3 regions of the Halomonas elongata DSM 2581 genome follow, and region 3 is predicted to be linked to each of the others. Evidence: predicted binding sites of a transcription regulator. Region 3 holds the regulator's gene; each other region holds the start of a gene.
What was found. The regulator sigma-54, encoded in region 3, starts transcription at its own class of promoters, with help from an activator protein. The targets are predictions, from matches to a motif close to TGGCACNNNNNTTGCTNT.
Positions count from the first base shown of each region.

Region 1: the regulator sigma-54 is predicted to act here: its motif matches at 2,187-2,204, upstream of glnA (glutamate--ammonia ligase).
Region 2: the regulator sigma-54 is predicted to act here: its motif matches at 2,759-2,776, upstream of urtA (urea ABC transporter substrate-binding protein).

Region 1 covers NC_014532.2:143,714-148,975, forward strand. Annotated here, with positions in the region: gene HELO_RS00640 (M24 family metallopeptidase) at 1-1,073, shown strand, start outside; gene HELO_RS00645 (glycine betaine ABC transporter substrate-binding protein) at 1,103-1,972, shown strand; gene glnA (glutamate--ammonia ligase) at 2,346-3,752, shown strand; gene HELO_RS00655 (DUF4124 domain-containing protein) at 3,960-4,541, shown strand; gene glnL (nitrogen regulation protein NR(II)) at 4,714-5,262, shown strand, end outside.
Region 2 covers NC_014532.2:1,449,257-1,454,518, forward strand. Annotated here, with positions in the region: gene HELO_RS06925 (Bug family tripartite tricarboxylate transporter substrate binding protein) at 1-557, shown strand, start outside; gene HELO_RS06930 (tripartite tricarboxylate transporter TctB family protein) at 557-1,009, shown strand; gene HELO_RS06935 (tripartite tricarboxylate transporter permease) at 1,009-2,535, shown strand; gene urtA (urea ABC transporter substrate-binding protein) at 2,867-4,186, shown strand; gene urtB (urea ABC transporter permease subunit UrtB) at 4,372-5,262, shown strand, end outside.
Region 3 covers NC_014532.2:1,068,729-1,073,990, reverse strand. Annotated here, with positions in the region: gene lptA (lipopolysaccharide transport periplasmic protein LptA) at 1-331, shown strand, start outside; gene lptB (LPS export ABC transporter ATP-binding protein) at 328-1,053, shown strand; gene HELO_RS04990 (RNA polymerase factor sigma-54) at 1,259-2,680, shown strand; gene hpf (ribosome hibernation-promoting factor, HPF/YfiA family) at 2,781-3,092, shown strand; gene HELO_RS04980 (PTS sugar transporter subunit IIA) at 3,099-3,578, shown strand; gene rapZ (RNase adapter RapZ) at 3,627-4,550, shown strand; gene HELO_RS04970 (HPr family phosphocarrier protein) at 4,555-4,824, shown strand; gene pmbA (metalloprotease PmbA) at 4,952-5,262, opposite strand, start outside.

The DNA.
Region 1 (5,262 bases), 930 kb from region 3:
CCTGCGGCGTTCGCAACATGCAGGTCTATTCGCAGCGCAATCCCGCGCGCTATCTCTACGTGGCCGCTGACGGTCCGGTAGTGCTCTACGAGTTCAGTGCCTGCATGCACCTGGCGAAGGATGCCCGGCTGCTGGATGAAGTTCATCCGGCGAGGGCCGTCATGCCGCAGTACAGCGGGCCTCGTTGCCCGCAACACACGGCGGCCTTCGTCGATGACATGCGCTCCCTGTTCGCACGCTCGGCTACGCAGGGCAAACGGCTGGGCATCGAGTCGGCTCCTACCGCGGCCGTATCCGCCCTTGGCGAGGCGGGATTCGAGCTGATCGATGCCGCCGTCGCCGTGGAAGGCGCCAAGTCCATCAAGAGCCTCGATGAGCTGAGCCTGATCCACCGTTCGGTGACACTGACGGAATCCGCCATGGCGCACATGGAAGCGGCCCTGAGGCCGGGCATGTCCGAAAACGAGCTATGGTCCATTTTCAACCAGCATGTGCTGGCCACGGGGGGCGAATATGCCGAAACCCGGCTGCTGGCCTCGGGGGCACGCACCAATCCCTGGTTCCAGGAGTGTTCCGACAAGATCATCGCGCCTGGTGAACTCGTGGCCTTCGACACCGACATCGTCGGCTGCTTCGGCTATTACACCGACTTTTCAAGAACCTTCCATGTCCCCGGATGTGGTGGTCCCACCCAGGAGCAGAAGCGGCTCTATCGGATGGCGGCCGATCAACTGGAAAGCAATATCGCCCTGCTGGCACCCGGCATGAGCTTTCGCGAGTATTCACGCCGCGCCTGGCCGATTCCCCGGGGATATCGCGAGAACCGCTACCTGGACATCGTCCATGGTTGCGGGATGACCGGTGAATGGCCGCTGATCGCCCATGACATGGATTGGGACGATGTCGGCTACGACGGTGACATCGAACCCGGCATGACCCTGTGCGTGGAAGCCTATATCGGGCATCGCGATGGCCGCGAAGGGGTCAAGCTGGAGGAACAGGTGTTGATTACCGAACGGGGGATAGATCGTCTGTCGACGTATGGCTATGACGATGAGTTGCTGGGTTCTTGACCCTTTTCCATGACAATCTAAGGAGACCCATGAAATCGATTACTTCTCTTCTCGTTGCACTTGGCGCCCTGGGGGTTGCCACTACGGCATCGGCCGACGAGACATTGACCATCGGCACCAACAACTGGTCGGAGAATATTGCCGTCTCTCACCTATGGCAGCAATTGCTGGAGGAGCGGGGATACCGCGTCGAGCTGACCACGACCGGCAAGAGCATCATCTTCAGCGCGCTGGCCCAGCGCGATATCGACATATCGCTGGAAGTCTGGCTGCCCAATGGTGATGCCCAATACCTGGAGCCCTATCAGGATCGTATCGATGTCCATGACGCCTGGTATCACGGCGCCCAGGACGAGCTGGTGGTGCCGGCCTATCTCTCGGATATCGACACCATGGAAGACCTGAAGGCCAATGCGTCACGCTTCGAGTACCAGGGAGAGCCGACAATCATGGGCATCGAGTCGGGTTCCGCCATCGCGGGGGAAACGGAAACCGCCATCGAGCGCTACGAGCTGCCGTTTCGCCAGTTGAATAGCTCGTCACCTGCCATGCTGGCCTCGCTCGAGGAGGCGTATCGCAAGGAAGAACCCATCGCGGTCACGCTCTGGCAGCCGCATTGGGCCTATGCGCAATATGACCTGAAGGCCATCGAGGATCCCGAGGAGGCCTATGGCGGCGGCGACGACATCAAATGGATGTCCACGGCCGGGTTCGCCGAAGAGCACCCCGAAATAACGGATGTCCTCGATGGCTGGTACATGAGCCATGGCCAGCTATCGGATTTGATGTTGACCATCGAGGACGTCGGCAGCCCAGAAGAGGGCGTCCGTCGCTGGATCGCTGACCACCCGGCGCTCATCGAGAAGTGGCTGGGCGATTTCGAGGACGCCGATGCATGACGCGTCTCGTCCCATGGGGGCGTGAGGGCAGCACATTTGCACTGTTTTGGTGCTGACTCTTTCATGGCGCTCCATTTTGGTTCATCGAGAGCTGCCTGTGTCGCATCGATATAGGGCGGTGAGCAGGCAGGCTTGGCTCGGGAGAACCAGGAAGGAAAATTTTCCTTTGCAAGATCAGGGTGCTATGAAAGCCGGGCATGAGGATGCGCCATTTTGGCACGCTTTCTGCTTCACCACTGCAAACGCCATGGTCGCTTCGGCGGTTGTGGGCAGCCAGCTTACGGCGTGCTACAACGTTCGCTACTCGACCAGCAGTCAAGACGCTTTGAATTCGCTTCAGAGTTAACGAGCCAAGCTCATTGTGGAGGACCTCATGTCTGACAAGACTCTCGCCCTGATTGAAGAACATGATGTGAAGTGGGTCGATCTGCGCTTCACCGACACCAAAGGCAAGGAACAGCACGTCACCATCCCGGCTCGCGATGTGGACGAAGAGTTCTTCGAGAACGGCCAGATGTTCGATGGCTCCTCCATCAATGGCTGGAAGGGGATCAACGAGTCGGACATGATCCTGCGTCCGGAGGACGGCACCGGCTTCCTCGACCCCTTCACCGAAGATGCCACCCTGGTGCTGCGCTGCGACATCATCGAGCCGGCCACCATGCAGGGCTATGAGCGTGATCCGCGCTCCATCGCCAAGCGTGCCGAGGCGTATCTGCAGTCTTCCGGCCTGGGCGACACCGCCTTCTTCGGTCCGGAGCCCGAGTTCTTCGTCTTCGACGAGGTGCACTGGAAGGCCGACGCCGAAGGCGCCATGTACAAGATCACCTCCGAAGAGGGTGCCTGGGCCACCGACCGCCACGTCGAAGGCGGCAACCTGGGTCACCGTCCGCGGGTCAAGGGTGGCTACTTCCCGGTACCGCCGGTGGACAGCTTCCACGACATCCGTGGCGTGATGTGCAGCACCCTGGAGGCCATCGGCCAGACCGTCGAAGTGCATCACCATGAGGTGTCCAACGCCGGCCAGAACGAGATCGGCGTCAAGTTCAACACCCTGGTGAAGAAGGCCGACGAGCTGCAGGAAATGAAGTACGTGGTGCACAACGTGGCCCACGCCTACGGCAAGACCGCGACCTTCATGCCCAAGCCGGTGGTCGGTGACAACGGTTCCGGCATGCACGTCCACCAGTCCTTCTGGAAGGACGGCCAGAACCAGTTCGCCGGTGACGAGTACGCTGGTCTCTCCGAGATGGCTCTGTACTACATCGGCGGCATTATCAAGCATGCCCGTGCCCTGAACGCCTTCACCAACGCGTCGACCAACTCCTACAAGCGTCTGGTGCCGGGTTTCGAGGCGCCGGTGATGCTGGCCTACAGTGCGCGCAACCGTTCTGCGTCCATCCGTATCCCCTACACCGCAAGCCCGAAGGGCAAGCGCATCGAGGCCCGCTTCCCGGACCCGACCGCCAACCCCTACCTGTGCTTCGCGGCGATGCTGATGGCCGGCATCGACGGCATCAAGAACAAGATCCATCCCGGCGATGCCATGGACAAGAACCTCTATGACCTGCCGCCGGAAGAAGGCAAGGCCATCCCGACCGTGGCCGAGAGCCTCGATCAGGCGCTGGAAGCGCTGGATGCCGATCGCAGCTTCCTGACCGAGGGCGGCGTCTTCACCGACGAGACGATCGATGCCTACATCGAGCTCAAGTCCGAGGACATCGAGCGTCTGCGCATGACGACCCACCCGATCGAGTTCGACATGTACTACAGCTGCTGATCGTCGGCGCTTCGGCGCCGCGTTGCAGCGAGAAGGGGCACGCCTGCCGGGCGTGCCCTTTTTTATGCACGAGATGTATACGCTGGAGTTTTTCGTGCGAGGGACTGTGCGCGAGACATTGCCCGAAAGCGTGCGAGGTCGCTGATCTGTCGGGCAGTGCCTAATCTCCAGTTGAAGGGCAGGATGCCCGCTGCCGGGGAAGGGCTCATGGATAGGCCAACAATCGCGATACTGCTGTGGCTTGTGGTGGTGAATCAGGCCATGGGCGGGCAGGTCCTCTACCGCACCACCGACGCGCGGGGCCATGTGTTCTTCACCGACGATCCCGCGCGTGGCGGCGAGCCGGTCGAGCTTGCGCCGATCAGTGTGGTGCCGGCGCTGCCGGCCTCGTCAACGGCGACTCGTGCAGCATCGAGCGACGCCGCCGGCGATGCACCCTCCCGGACGTATGACGTCTTCACGATCGCCGCACCCGACGATGACACGACCCTGCCCACAGGATTCGCCGGCAAGGTGCGGGTGCGGCTCGAACTGCGGCCGGCGCTGCGTGAAGGGCACGGGCTGCGTCTGCTGCTCGATGGAGACATCGTGAGGCCCGCGGCGCGCGAGCCGGTCATCGAACTCGTCAATCTGGTGCGTGGCGAGCACCGCTTGCAGGCGGAACTGCTCGATGAGCGGGGCCGGGTGCTACGCCGCACGCCCGAGGTGACGCTGCATGTGCAGCGGGCCAGCGTGAACCTGCCGCAGAATCCCAATTGTCCCGCTTCCCGTGGCCAGGACGACCGCTGAGGGTGCATCGATCGGCCAGGATCGTGCATGCACCATAGTAGTGCACTAGGATGGTGCACAGTTCCGGTGCCTGTTGCCCGCCAGCGCCCGTATGCCGGTCGTGCCGAAGTGGCGCGCTTCTTGCACCGGACTTCTCCAGTTGGAAACTTCTACGTGCATCGCGGGATCGTCCATGTATCAACGTTTGATGGAACACCTCACCACTGCCGTCCTCTTGCTGGATGGCGGGCTGCGATTGCAGTGGATGAATCCGGCGGCCGAGGCGCTGCTGGCGCTGAGTCGCTCGCGGGTGACCGGCCAGCCCCTGCCGGAACTGGTCGTGGGCGAGGAAGACATCGGCGAGCTGCTGGCCAAGGCGAGGGACGAGTTTCATCCCTTCACCCAGCGCGAGGCGCGCCTGACGCTGGTCACCGGCGATGTACTGACCGTGGACTACACCGTCACGCCGCTTTCCCGGGACGAGCTCTTGCTGGAAGTGGAGCCACGCGACCGCCTGCTGCGCATTTCCCGGGAGGAAGCGCTGCAGACGCGCCAGGAAACCATCAAGGTGCTGGCGCGCGGCCTCGCCCATGAAGTCAAGAATCCCCTCGGCGGCATTCGCGGTGCGGCCCAGTTGCTGGAACGCGACCTGGAAAGTCCGCAGCTCACCGAATTCACCCGGATCATCATCGAAGAGGTCGACCGCCTGCGCGACATGGTGGATGCGATGCTCGGGCCCAAT
Region 2 (5,262 bases), 380 kb from region 3:
TGGATGCGCTCAAGGAGGATCCGCGCAGCGTCAAGTTCGCCGGCGGCAGTGCCAAGGGTGGCTGGGATCACCTCAAGGTGCTGATTGCCGCCCAGGCGGCGGGCGTGGAGAACCTGCCGCGCATTCCCTATCTCTCCTACAACAATGGCGGCGAGGCCATGACCCAGGTGGTCGGCGGCCATGTCGATGCCTTCACCGGCGACATCTCCGAGGCCCAGGGCTTCATGGAGTCGGGCGACCTGCGGGTGCTGGCGGTGCTGTCCGATGAGCGCCTGCCCGGCGAATACAGCGATATTCCCACCGCCAAGGAGCAGGGCATCGACGCTGTCGGCCCCAACTGGCGCGGTTTCTACATGCCGGCCGACATCTCCGACGAGGCCAAGCAGTACTGGACCGACGCCATGGACACCATCTACCAGAGCGAGGAGTGGAAGAGCGTCATGAAGCAGAACGGCCTGATGCCGTTCCACATGAGCGCCGGTGAATTCGAGGAGTTCGTCAAGAACCAGATCGATGACATCGAGACCCTCTCCAAGGACATCGGGTTGATCAAGTAATGACCTTCAATGACCGTATCTTCGGTGTTCTGCTGATCGTCCTGGCCGTCGCGTACGGCTGGGGCGCCAGTCAGTTCCCCGAGTCGTTCGGCGGGTCCGAGGCCGTCGGGCCCGCGACCTTTCCCTATCTGCTGGCCGTGGTGCTCGGATTGAGCAGCCTGTATCTCATCGTGCGGCCCGATCCGGACAATGCCTGGCCCTGGAGCCGTACCGGCATCGAACTGGTCATTGCCGTGGTGGTCCTGCTGCTCTATACCGCGCTGCTGCAGCCGCTGGGCTTCATCATCAGCACCACCCTGGCGGTGGGCACCCTGTGCTGGCGCATGGGCGCTAGCCTGCCCAGGGCCTATGCGACCGGCGCCGTGGCCGGCGTGGTGGTGTTTCTGATCTTCAACTATGCCCTGGGCCTCGCGCTGCCGCTGGGTCTGCTGTCGTTCCTGGAGGTTGGCTGATGGAAACCCTGGGTTATCTGATGGACGGGTTTGCGGTCGCGCTGGCGCCGCATAACCTGATGTTCGCCTTGCTGGGGGCCTTTCTCGGCACCCTGATCGGCGCCCTGCCGGGCCTCGGGCCGGCCAATGGCGTGGCGATCCTGATCCCGCTGGCCTTCACCCTGGGGCTGCAGCCTGAGACCGCGCTGATCATGCTCACCGCGGTCTACGCCGGTGCCATGTACGGCGGGCGTATTTCCTCGATTCTGCTCAATATTCCCGGTGACGAGCCGGCGATGATGACCTGCCTGGATGGCTATCCGATGGCCAAGAAGGGCAAGGCCGCCGAGGCACTGGCGATCTCCGCCGTGGCTTCGTTCATGGGCAGCCTGATCGCCACCATCGGCTTGATCCTGCTGGCGCCCTTGCTGGCCGACTTCGCCCTGACCTTTGGTCCGGCGGAATATTTCGCTCTCTTCCTGCTGGCCTTCGCCACCCTGGGCGGTATCACCGGCAAGAATCCGATGAAGACCGTGGTGGCCGCCTGCATCGGCCTGATGATCGCCACCGTGGGCATCGACAACACCGGGGTGCAGCGCTACACCTTCGGTGTGCTCGAGCTTTACGAGGGCGTGGACTTCATCATCGCCATCGTCGGCCTGTTTGCCATCTCCGAGCTGCTGTTCTTCATCGAGGACAAGGCTGGTGGCGGCAAGGCGAAGATGACCGTCAACAAGCTGACGCTTTCCTGGAAGGACATTCGCGAGATCATGCCGTCGAGCATCCGCGGTGGCATCCTGGGCTTCATTGCGGGCGTTCTGCCGGGTGCCGGGGCGTCGTTGGGCAGCTTCATCGGCTATACGCTCGAGAAGAAGGTCGTCGGCAAGAAAGGCTATTTCGGCGAGGGTGACCCGCGCGGTGTGGCCGGCCCCGAAGCCGGCAATAACGGTGCCTCCAGTGGTGCCCTGGTGCCCATGCTGACGCTCGGCGTGCCGGGCAGCGGCACCACCGCCGTGCTGCTGGCGCTGCTGATCTCGTTGAACATCACGCCGGGACCGCTGATGTTCACCCAGAACGCCGACATCGTCTGGGGCGTGATTGCCGCGCTGCTGATCGGCAACTTCCTGTTGCTGGTACTGAACATTCCGCTGGTGGGCATCTTCGTCAAGCTGCTTTCGGTGCCGCCGATGTACCTGCTGCCGATCGTCACCATGATCGCCTTCGTCGGCATCTACTCGATCAGCAACACGACCTTCGATCTCTACTTCATGGTGGCCTTCGGCGTGGCGGGCTACGTGCTGCGCAAGCTCGAGATTCCCCTGGTGCCGGTGATTCTCGGCCTGCTGCTGGGGCCGGAGATGGAGAAGAACCTGCGCCATGCCATGGATATCTCCGACGGCGACTGGACCATTCTGTGGGACAGCGGCCTGGCCATCGGCCTGTGGGTGTTCGCCGGTCTGGGGCTGATCCTGCCTTATATCGTCGGGCCCATCCTGCGTCGTCGCATGAAGGTAGCCACCGGGACTGGAGGTCCCGAAGGCGACTGAGCCTTTCGGTACTGGCAATTCCCTGACGGGGGCACTGGCATGGCCAGTGCCCCCGTCTTGTTTCTGATCGCACGATAGAGGTGCAGGGCGGACGAGGTGGGCACTGATTCGAGGCAATGGCCGCTCGTTGACTGCACCAAGGCAGAACATCGAGGGCGTGAGGCAGGTGGCGAGGCGCGCTATTTGTCTGACATCAAAGCAATAATCAGGTGAAAGGTGATTCTGGCGTGGCCCTTGCTTGGGATTGTGGGCAGGGAGTGCACCCGGTGCATGCCCTGACTTTCGATCACTGACTTCCGATAACAACGATCCGGATCGCAAGGAGATCACCATGACCTCACCTCGTCCCGCCATGCGTCCTCGCTGGCTGGCCGCTCCATTATTGAGCCTGGCCGTCGCCACACCCGCTCTGGCGCAGGAAGATCCCATCAAGGTGGGCATCCTGCATTCGCTGTCCGGCACCATGGCGATCAGCGAAACGGTGCTCAAGGACACCGTGGAGATGCTGATCGAGCAGCAGAATGCCGAGGGTGGCCTGCTGGGCCGTGACCTGGAGGCGGTGGTGGTCGATCCCGCCTCCGATTGGCCGCTGTTTGCCGAGAAGGCCCGCGAGCTGCTTGCCCAGGAGAAGGTCGACGTCATCTTCGGCAACTGGACGTCGGTGTCGCGCAAGTCGGTGCTGCCGGTGGTCGAGGAGCTCAACGGCCTGCTCTTCTATCCGGTGCAGTACGAGGGCGAGGAGTCCTCCGAGAATGTCTTCTACACGGGGGCGGCGCCCAACCAGCAGGCGATTCCTGCCGTCAATTACCTGCATGATCAGGTCGGCGTCGAGCGCTGGGTGCTGGCCGGCACCGACTACGTCTATCCGCGTACCACCAACAAGATCCTCGAGGCCTACCTGAAGAACGAGTTCGGCGTGGCCGACGAAGACATCATGGTCAACTACACGCCTTTTGGTCACTCGGACTGGCAGAACATCGTCTCCGAGATCAAGGCCTTCGGCAGCGAGGGCAGGAAGACTGCGGTGGTTTCCACCATCAACGGCGATGCCAACGTGCCTTTCTACCGCGAGCTTGGCAATCAGGGTATCGATGCCGCCGACATCCCGGTCGTCGCCTTCTCGGTGGGCGAGCAGGAGCTTACCGGCATCGACACCGGCCCGCTGGTCGGCCATCTGGCCGCCTGGAACTATTTCATGAGCGTCGATACCGATGCCAACTATGACTTCATCGACGCCTGGATCGAGCACACCGGCGACGAGATGGCGGTGACCAACGATCCCATGGAAGCGCACTACATCGGCTTCAACATGTGGACCGAGGCGGTGCGCAAGGCCGGTACCACCGAGGTGGACGCGGTCAAGGACGCCATCATCGGCGTCTCGGTGCCCAACCTCTCGGGCGGCTACGCAACGATGATGCCCAACCACCACATCACCAAGCCGGTGCTGATCGGCGAGATCCAGGACAACGGTCAGTTCTCCATCGTCTGGGAGACACCTTCCACCGTGGCCGGCGACGCCTGGTCCGACTATCTGGAAGGTTCCAGGGACCTGATCAGCGACTGGCGCAAGCCCATGGAATGCGGCAACTACAACGTGGTGCGCGGTAGCTGCGGTGGCAGCCAGGCCGAGGAAGAGGCGTCCGAATAACACCCCGATCTGGATGCCCGATGCTGGGCGTCGGGGACAGGGCGTAGTGAGGGTCATCTGCCATGGATGGCAGATGTAGCGCCCAGGGATGGGTTCACAGCGCCCTCACGTAGGCCTGTCGACGGCTAAGCCCAGCCTTTCCTAAGCCCAGCCTTTCGCAAGATGTCGAATAACAGGACACGCCAATGAGGATGCTCCCACGCTTCCTGTCAGGCCTGCTGTGCCTGTGCCTGCTGTGCGGCCTGCCGCTGGCTGCACAGGCGCAGGACGATCCCGGTCAGGCCCTGCTGGATCCCCTCGCTACCGCCTCCTACGCCGAGAAGGGCGAGGCGATCGAGGCCATCATCGAAAGCGGCGACGCGCGCAGTCGCCGCTGGCTCGAGGCGCTGCTCGGCGGCAAGCTGCAGCGCCACAAGGACACCCGCCGCTTTGTCGTGGTCGTCGAGAACCGCGGCCGCAACTGGCCGGTGGTCGATGCGCTGAGCTTCGAGGATGCCGGCGAGATGTCGCGCCGCGAACTCGACCGCATCGGCATCAACAATGCCCTGCGCGGCCAGTTGCAGGGCGCGCTGGCGGTGCTCGACCTGCATGCCGATGAAGTCGCCGAACGTCGCGAGGCGGCCAGAGCGCTGCTTGGCGATGTCGATGCCGGCCTGGTCGAGCCGATCCGGGCGGTCATCGAAGGTGAGGAGGACGCCGAAGTGCGTCGCCTGCTCGAGCAGGCCCTGGCCATCCAGCGCCTGGAAGCGGGCGAGGTCGCAGCGGTGGAAACCCTGAGCGGCAGCCTGAATTCGCGGGTACGCGCGGCGCTGAATGTCGCCAGTCGCAGCGAGGACCCGGAACTCGCCGCCGCCGCGACCTCGGCCCTGGCCGCTATCGAGCAGAAGATGACGCTCAACCGGGGCCTGGAGACGCTCTACTTCGGTCTCTCGCTGGGCTCGGTGCTGGTGCTCGCGGCCATCGGCCTGGCGATCACCTTCGGCGTCATGGGAGTGATCAACATGGCCCACGGCGAACTGATAATGCTCGGCGCCTACACCACCTGGGCCATGCAGCAACTGCTGCCCGGCCAGCCC
Region 3 (5,262 bases):
CGGCGCACGGGTGGAAATCCGCCGCAACGACGCCGGCCAGCTGTCCCAGGCCATTGCCACCGGCCAGCGCGCCTACATCGAACAGCAACCCGCTCCCGACGAATCCGTGGTACGCGGCTGGGGGCAGCGCATCGTCTACCACGTCGCCGAGCGCCGCATGGAGCTCATCGACCAGGCCGAACTGCACCGGGGCGGCGACACCTTCAACGGTGGCTATCTGGAATACTTCCTCGACCGCCGCGTCGTCCAGGCACGCTCTGCCGCCGAGGGCGTCGAAGGCAACCAGCGAGTACGCATGACCCTGGAGCCCGAGAAGCAGGATTCTCAATGAAGACACTCCATGCACGCCACCTGGCAAAGAGCTACAAGGGCCGCCGCGTGGTCCACGACATCAGCCTGGAGATCGATCAGGGCCGCATCATCGGCCTGCTCGGCCCCAACGGGGCCGGCAAGACCACGTCCTTCTACATGATCGTGGGGCTGGTTCGTGCCGATGCCGGGCAAGTCGCCATCGGTGACCGGGACCTGTCCGGCGCCGCCATGCACGAGCGCGCCCGCGCCGGCATCGGCTACCTGCCTCAGGAAGCCTCGATCTTTCGCAAGCTCAGCGTGGCCGACAACATCATGGCCATCCTCGAGACCCGCAAGGATCTCGATCGAGCCGGCCGTCGCGCCCAACTGGAATCGCTGCTGGAAGACTTCCACATCACTCACATCCGCAACAACGCCGGCATGAGCCTGTCCGGTGGCGAACGTCGTCGAGTGGAAATCGCCCGCGCCCTGGCCACCGAACCCGACTTCATTCTCCTGGACGAACCCTTCGCGGGCGTGGATCCCATTTCCGTCGGCGAAATCAAGGGTATCATCCGCCAGCTCAAGGCCCGCGGCATCGGCGTGCTGATCACCGACCACAACGTCCGCGAGACCCTCGATATCTGCGACGGCGCCTACATCGTCGGCGACGGCCAGATCATCGCCGAGGGCAACGCCGAGGCGATCCTCGCCAACCAGCAGGTGCGCGATGTCTATCTGGGACAGGACTTCCGACTCTGATCCATGCCGGTCACTGTCCGGCATGGCGCCCCTCACCCATCTTTCCCCAGTCTGTCTGATCACAACAAGCTGATATAAGGAATGCTTTATCGCCAAGGCACGAAAATTGCCAATGGCATGATAATTGCTTGAACAAGGGCTTGCATGCGCCGCGACAGCGGACTAGGGTGGGGTTTTCTCGCACGTTGAGCGGATCTCTTTTCCTATGGCCATGAAGGCTTCCCTGCAACTGCGGCTCGGCACCCAGCTCACTATGACACCTCAGCTGCAGCAGGCCATTGCCCTGCTGCAGCTTTCCACCCTCGACCTGCGCCAGGAAGTCCAGCAGGCCCTGGAATCCAACCCCATGCTGGAGCTCGACGAGGACTTCGGCGAGCTGGCGGTCGGCGAGACGGCCGAGGACGACTGGGCCAGCGAGATTCCCGATGAACTGACCGTCGACAGCGACTGGTCCGACACCTATCAGGACGCCGGCCTGGGAAGCCTGAGCGGCTCGGGCAGCGGCGAGGCCCCCGATTTCGAACGCCAGGCAGCCGGCCAGAGCCTGCAGGGTCACCTGGCCTGGCAGTTGGCCATGAGCGGCCTCGAGGAACGTGCCTCGCGTATCGCCGAAAGCCTGATCGATGCGGTGAACGACGACGGCTACCTGGACCAGCCCCTGGACGACATCCGCGAGGGCCTGCGCGACCAAGGGCTGGAGGGACCGTCCAGCCGCGAGGTCGAAGCCGTACTGCTGCGCGTACAGCAATTCGAACCCACCGGCGTCTTCGCTCGCGACCTGCGGGAATGCCTGATGCTGCAACTCGCCGCCCTGCCCCAGGACACCCCCTGGCTTCCACAGGCCCGGCGCCTGGCCCGCCAGTTTCTCGAGGCCCTGGCCGGTGATGACCGACGCCTGCTGAAACGGCGCCTCGGCCTGGACGACGAAGCCCTCGACGAAGTGATCTCCCTGATCAGAGGACTCGATCCACGCCCGGGCAGCACCTTCGCCAGCGGCAGCGACGACTATGTCATCCCCGATCTCATCGCCCGGCGCGACGAACAGGGCTGGCAGGTCGAGCTCAACCCCGAGGCCATGCCGAGACTGCGCATTCAGCCCGACTACGCCGCCCTGATCCGGCGCGCCGACAAGAGCCAGGACAACCAGTTTCTCAAGGATCACCTGCAGGAAGCGCGCTGGTTGCTCAAGAGCCTGTCCAGCCGCAACGACACCCTGCTGCGGGTCGGCCACGAGATCATGGTCCGCCAGCTGGATTTCCTGGAACACGGCGAGGAGGCCATGAAGCCGCTGATCCTGGCCGATATCGCCCAGGCCGTGGAAATGCACGAATCGACCATCTCGCGGGTGACCACCCAGAAATACATCCACACGCCGCGCGGCGTGTTCGAGCTCAAGTACTTCTTCTCCAGTCATGTCGGCGGTGGCGACGACGCCCATTCCAGCACCGCCATCCGCGCCCGGATCCGCAAGCTCATCCAGGAGGAACCGGCCCGCAAACCGCTCTCCGACAACAAGCTCGTCACCCTGCTCGCCGAGGAAGGCATCGAAGTGGCGCGACGCACCGTGGCCAAGTATCGCGAAGCGATGAACATCCCGTCCTCGAGCCAACGCAAGCGCCTTCGCTGACCTCCCGAACCGGGGCGCGAAAGGCGCTTTACACAGGGGGTTTGCTCGACTCCAAAAAGGGTTACAATCGAGGCACAATCCCAGGAGCAAGGAGCGTGTCATGCAAGTCAACCTCACCGGCCATCATGTGGAATTGACCGACGCCCTGCGTGACTATGTCCAAGAGAAACTCGCGCGCCTCGAACGTCATTACGACAACATCACCACCGTGCAAGTCACGCTCTCCGTGGAGAAGGAACGCCAACAAGCTGCCTGTACCCTGCATGCTGCCGGTGCCGACCTGCATGCCGAAGCAATGGACGGCGACATGTACGCCGCCATCGACGCCCTCGCCGACAAGCTCGATCGCCAGTTGGTGAAACACAAGGAAAAATCCCAGGCGCGCGCCCAGGGCGCCGCCGGCGCACGCTGACCCGTCATGTCTCTGGAAACCATACTGCCCCCCGAGCGCACCCTGTTCGATGTGCCCGGGGGGAGCAAGAAGCGCGTGCTGGAATTCTTCAGCACCTTCATCGCCCAGAACACACCCAGCCTGGATAGCCAGGAGGTCTTCAGCCGTCTGATCGGTCGGGAGCGCCTGGGCAGCACGGGCATCGGGCACGGGGTCGCCATTCCCCATTCCCGCAACCCTCACTGCAAGGCCCCCATCGCCGGCTTCTTGAAGCTCGCCGAACCGATCGACTTCGATGCCGTCGACGGCGACCCCGTCGACCTGGTGTTCGTCCTGCTGGTTCCCGAACAGGCCGACGACGCCCACCTGGCGCTGCTCGGCCAGGTCGCCGCCGTGATGAACGACGCCGACACGCGCAACGCCCTGCGTCGCGCAGACAGCCAACAGGCCCTGCACGAACGGCTCATCGAGGCGATTCGCCGACAGGCATCGGCCGAGCCCAACTGACGCAACCCCAGCGGCCTCGCCCGGCCAGCCTTCGACCAGGAGACCGCCATGCAGATCGTGATCATCAGTGGCCGTTCAGGCTCGGGCAAGTCGATCGCCCTGCAGGCCCTGGAGGATCTCGGCTTCTACGCCATCGACAACCTTCCGGCCATGCTGCTCGGCTCGCTGGCCGAAGAGTTGCGTGATGGCCAGGCACGCAAGTGCATCGCCGTCAGCATCGATGCCCGCAACCTGCCGCATGCCCTGCAGCGCTTCCCGACCCTGCTGCATGAGCTGCGCGACCGTGGCATCGAATGTCAGGTGGTCTACCTGACCACCGACGCGCGTATCCTGATCGAGCGCTACTCGACCACCCGGCGACGTCATCCACTGACCCGCAACAACCGGATGACGCTGGCCGAAGCCATCGAGCAGGAAGAAGCCTCCCTGGCGGACATTCGCGACCTCGCCGACCTGGTGATCGACACCTCGCGACTCTCGGTACATGAACTGCGTGGCCGCATCGCCGACCAACTGGCCGACCGTGGCCAGGAAACCCTGACCCTGACCATCGAATCCTTCGGCTTCAAGCGAGGCGTGCCCCTCGACGCCGATATCGTCTTCGACGCGCGCTGCCTGCCGAATCCCTACTGGGATCCCTCGCTGCGCGACGCCACTGGACGCGACGAGAATGTCATCGCCTTTCTCGAAAGCTACCCGATGGTCGAGGAGATGCGTCAGGACATCCTTGCCTGGGTGGAACGCTGGCTGCCCCGCTACCAGGCCAGCCAGCGCAGCTATCTGACCGTGGCCGTCGGCTGTACCGGCGGCCAACATCGTTCGGTCTACCTGGCCGAGCGTCTTGCCCACGATCTCGCCAGCCAGCAATCCGGCGTTCGGCTGCGCCACCGAGAACTCGGCATCCACCTCAGCCGCCTCCCCCCGGAAGCGGCCCTCGAACAAGACGACCACGACCACGAAAAGGAATCCTGAGTCCGTGCCGAGTCGCAAGCTCACCCTGATCAACAAGCGCGGCCTGCACGCCCGCGCCGCCACCCGCCTGGTACAGTGCTGCCAGCCCTACAACGCCAGTGTCACCGTCTGCCACGGCGGCCAGCGGGCCGATGCCACCAACATCATGTCACTGCTGATGCTCGCCGCCCCCTGCGGCACCGAACTGACGCTGGAAGCCGAAGGCGACGACAGCGAAGCGGTTCTGGACGCCCTCGAGGCACTGTTCAACGCCCGGTTCGACGAAGAAGCCTGACAGCCGTAAGCCGTCCAGAAAATACTCCCGAAAACAAGGTTTTTTGTTTTTTCTTACAGCTTAAAGCTTACAGCTCCGGGCGAAGCCCGGTTATAGCTTACAGCTCCCGGCGCAGCCGGGCCGGGCTTCATCCCCCCGCGACGGTCATTTCGTCGATCAGCCAGCTGCCGGTATGAATGCTGCCTCGGGTATCGATGTCGTCGCCGACGCCGATCAGTCCCTGGAACATCGTCTCGAGATTGCCGGCGATGGTGAACTCTTCCACGGGATGCTGGATCCGGCCGTCCTCGACCCAGAAACCGGCGGCGCCGCGGGAATAATCCCCGGTCACGCCATTGACGCCCTGCCCCATCAGCTCGGTCACCAGCACACCGCGATCCATCCGCGCCAGCAGTGTCTCGAGCGACTCCAGGGGTGCTGCGATGCGCAGGTTGCGGG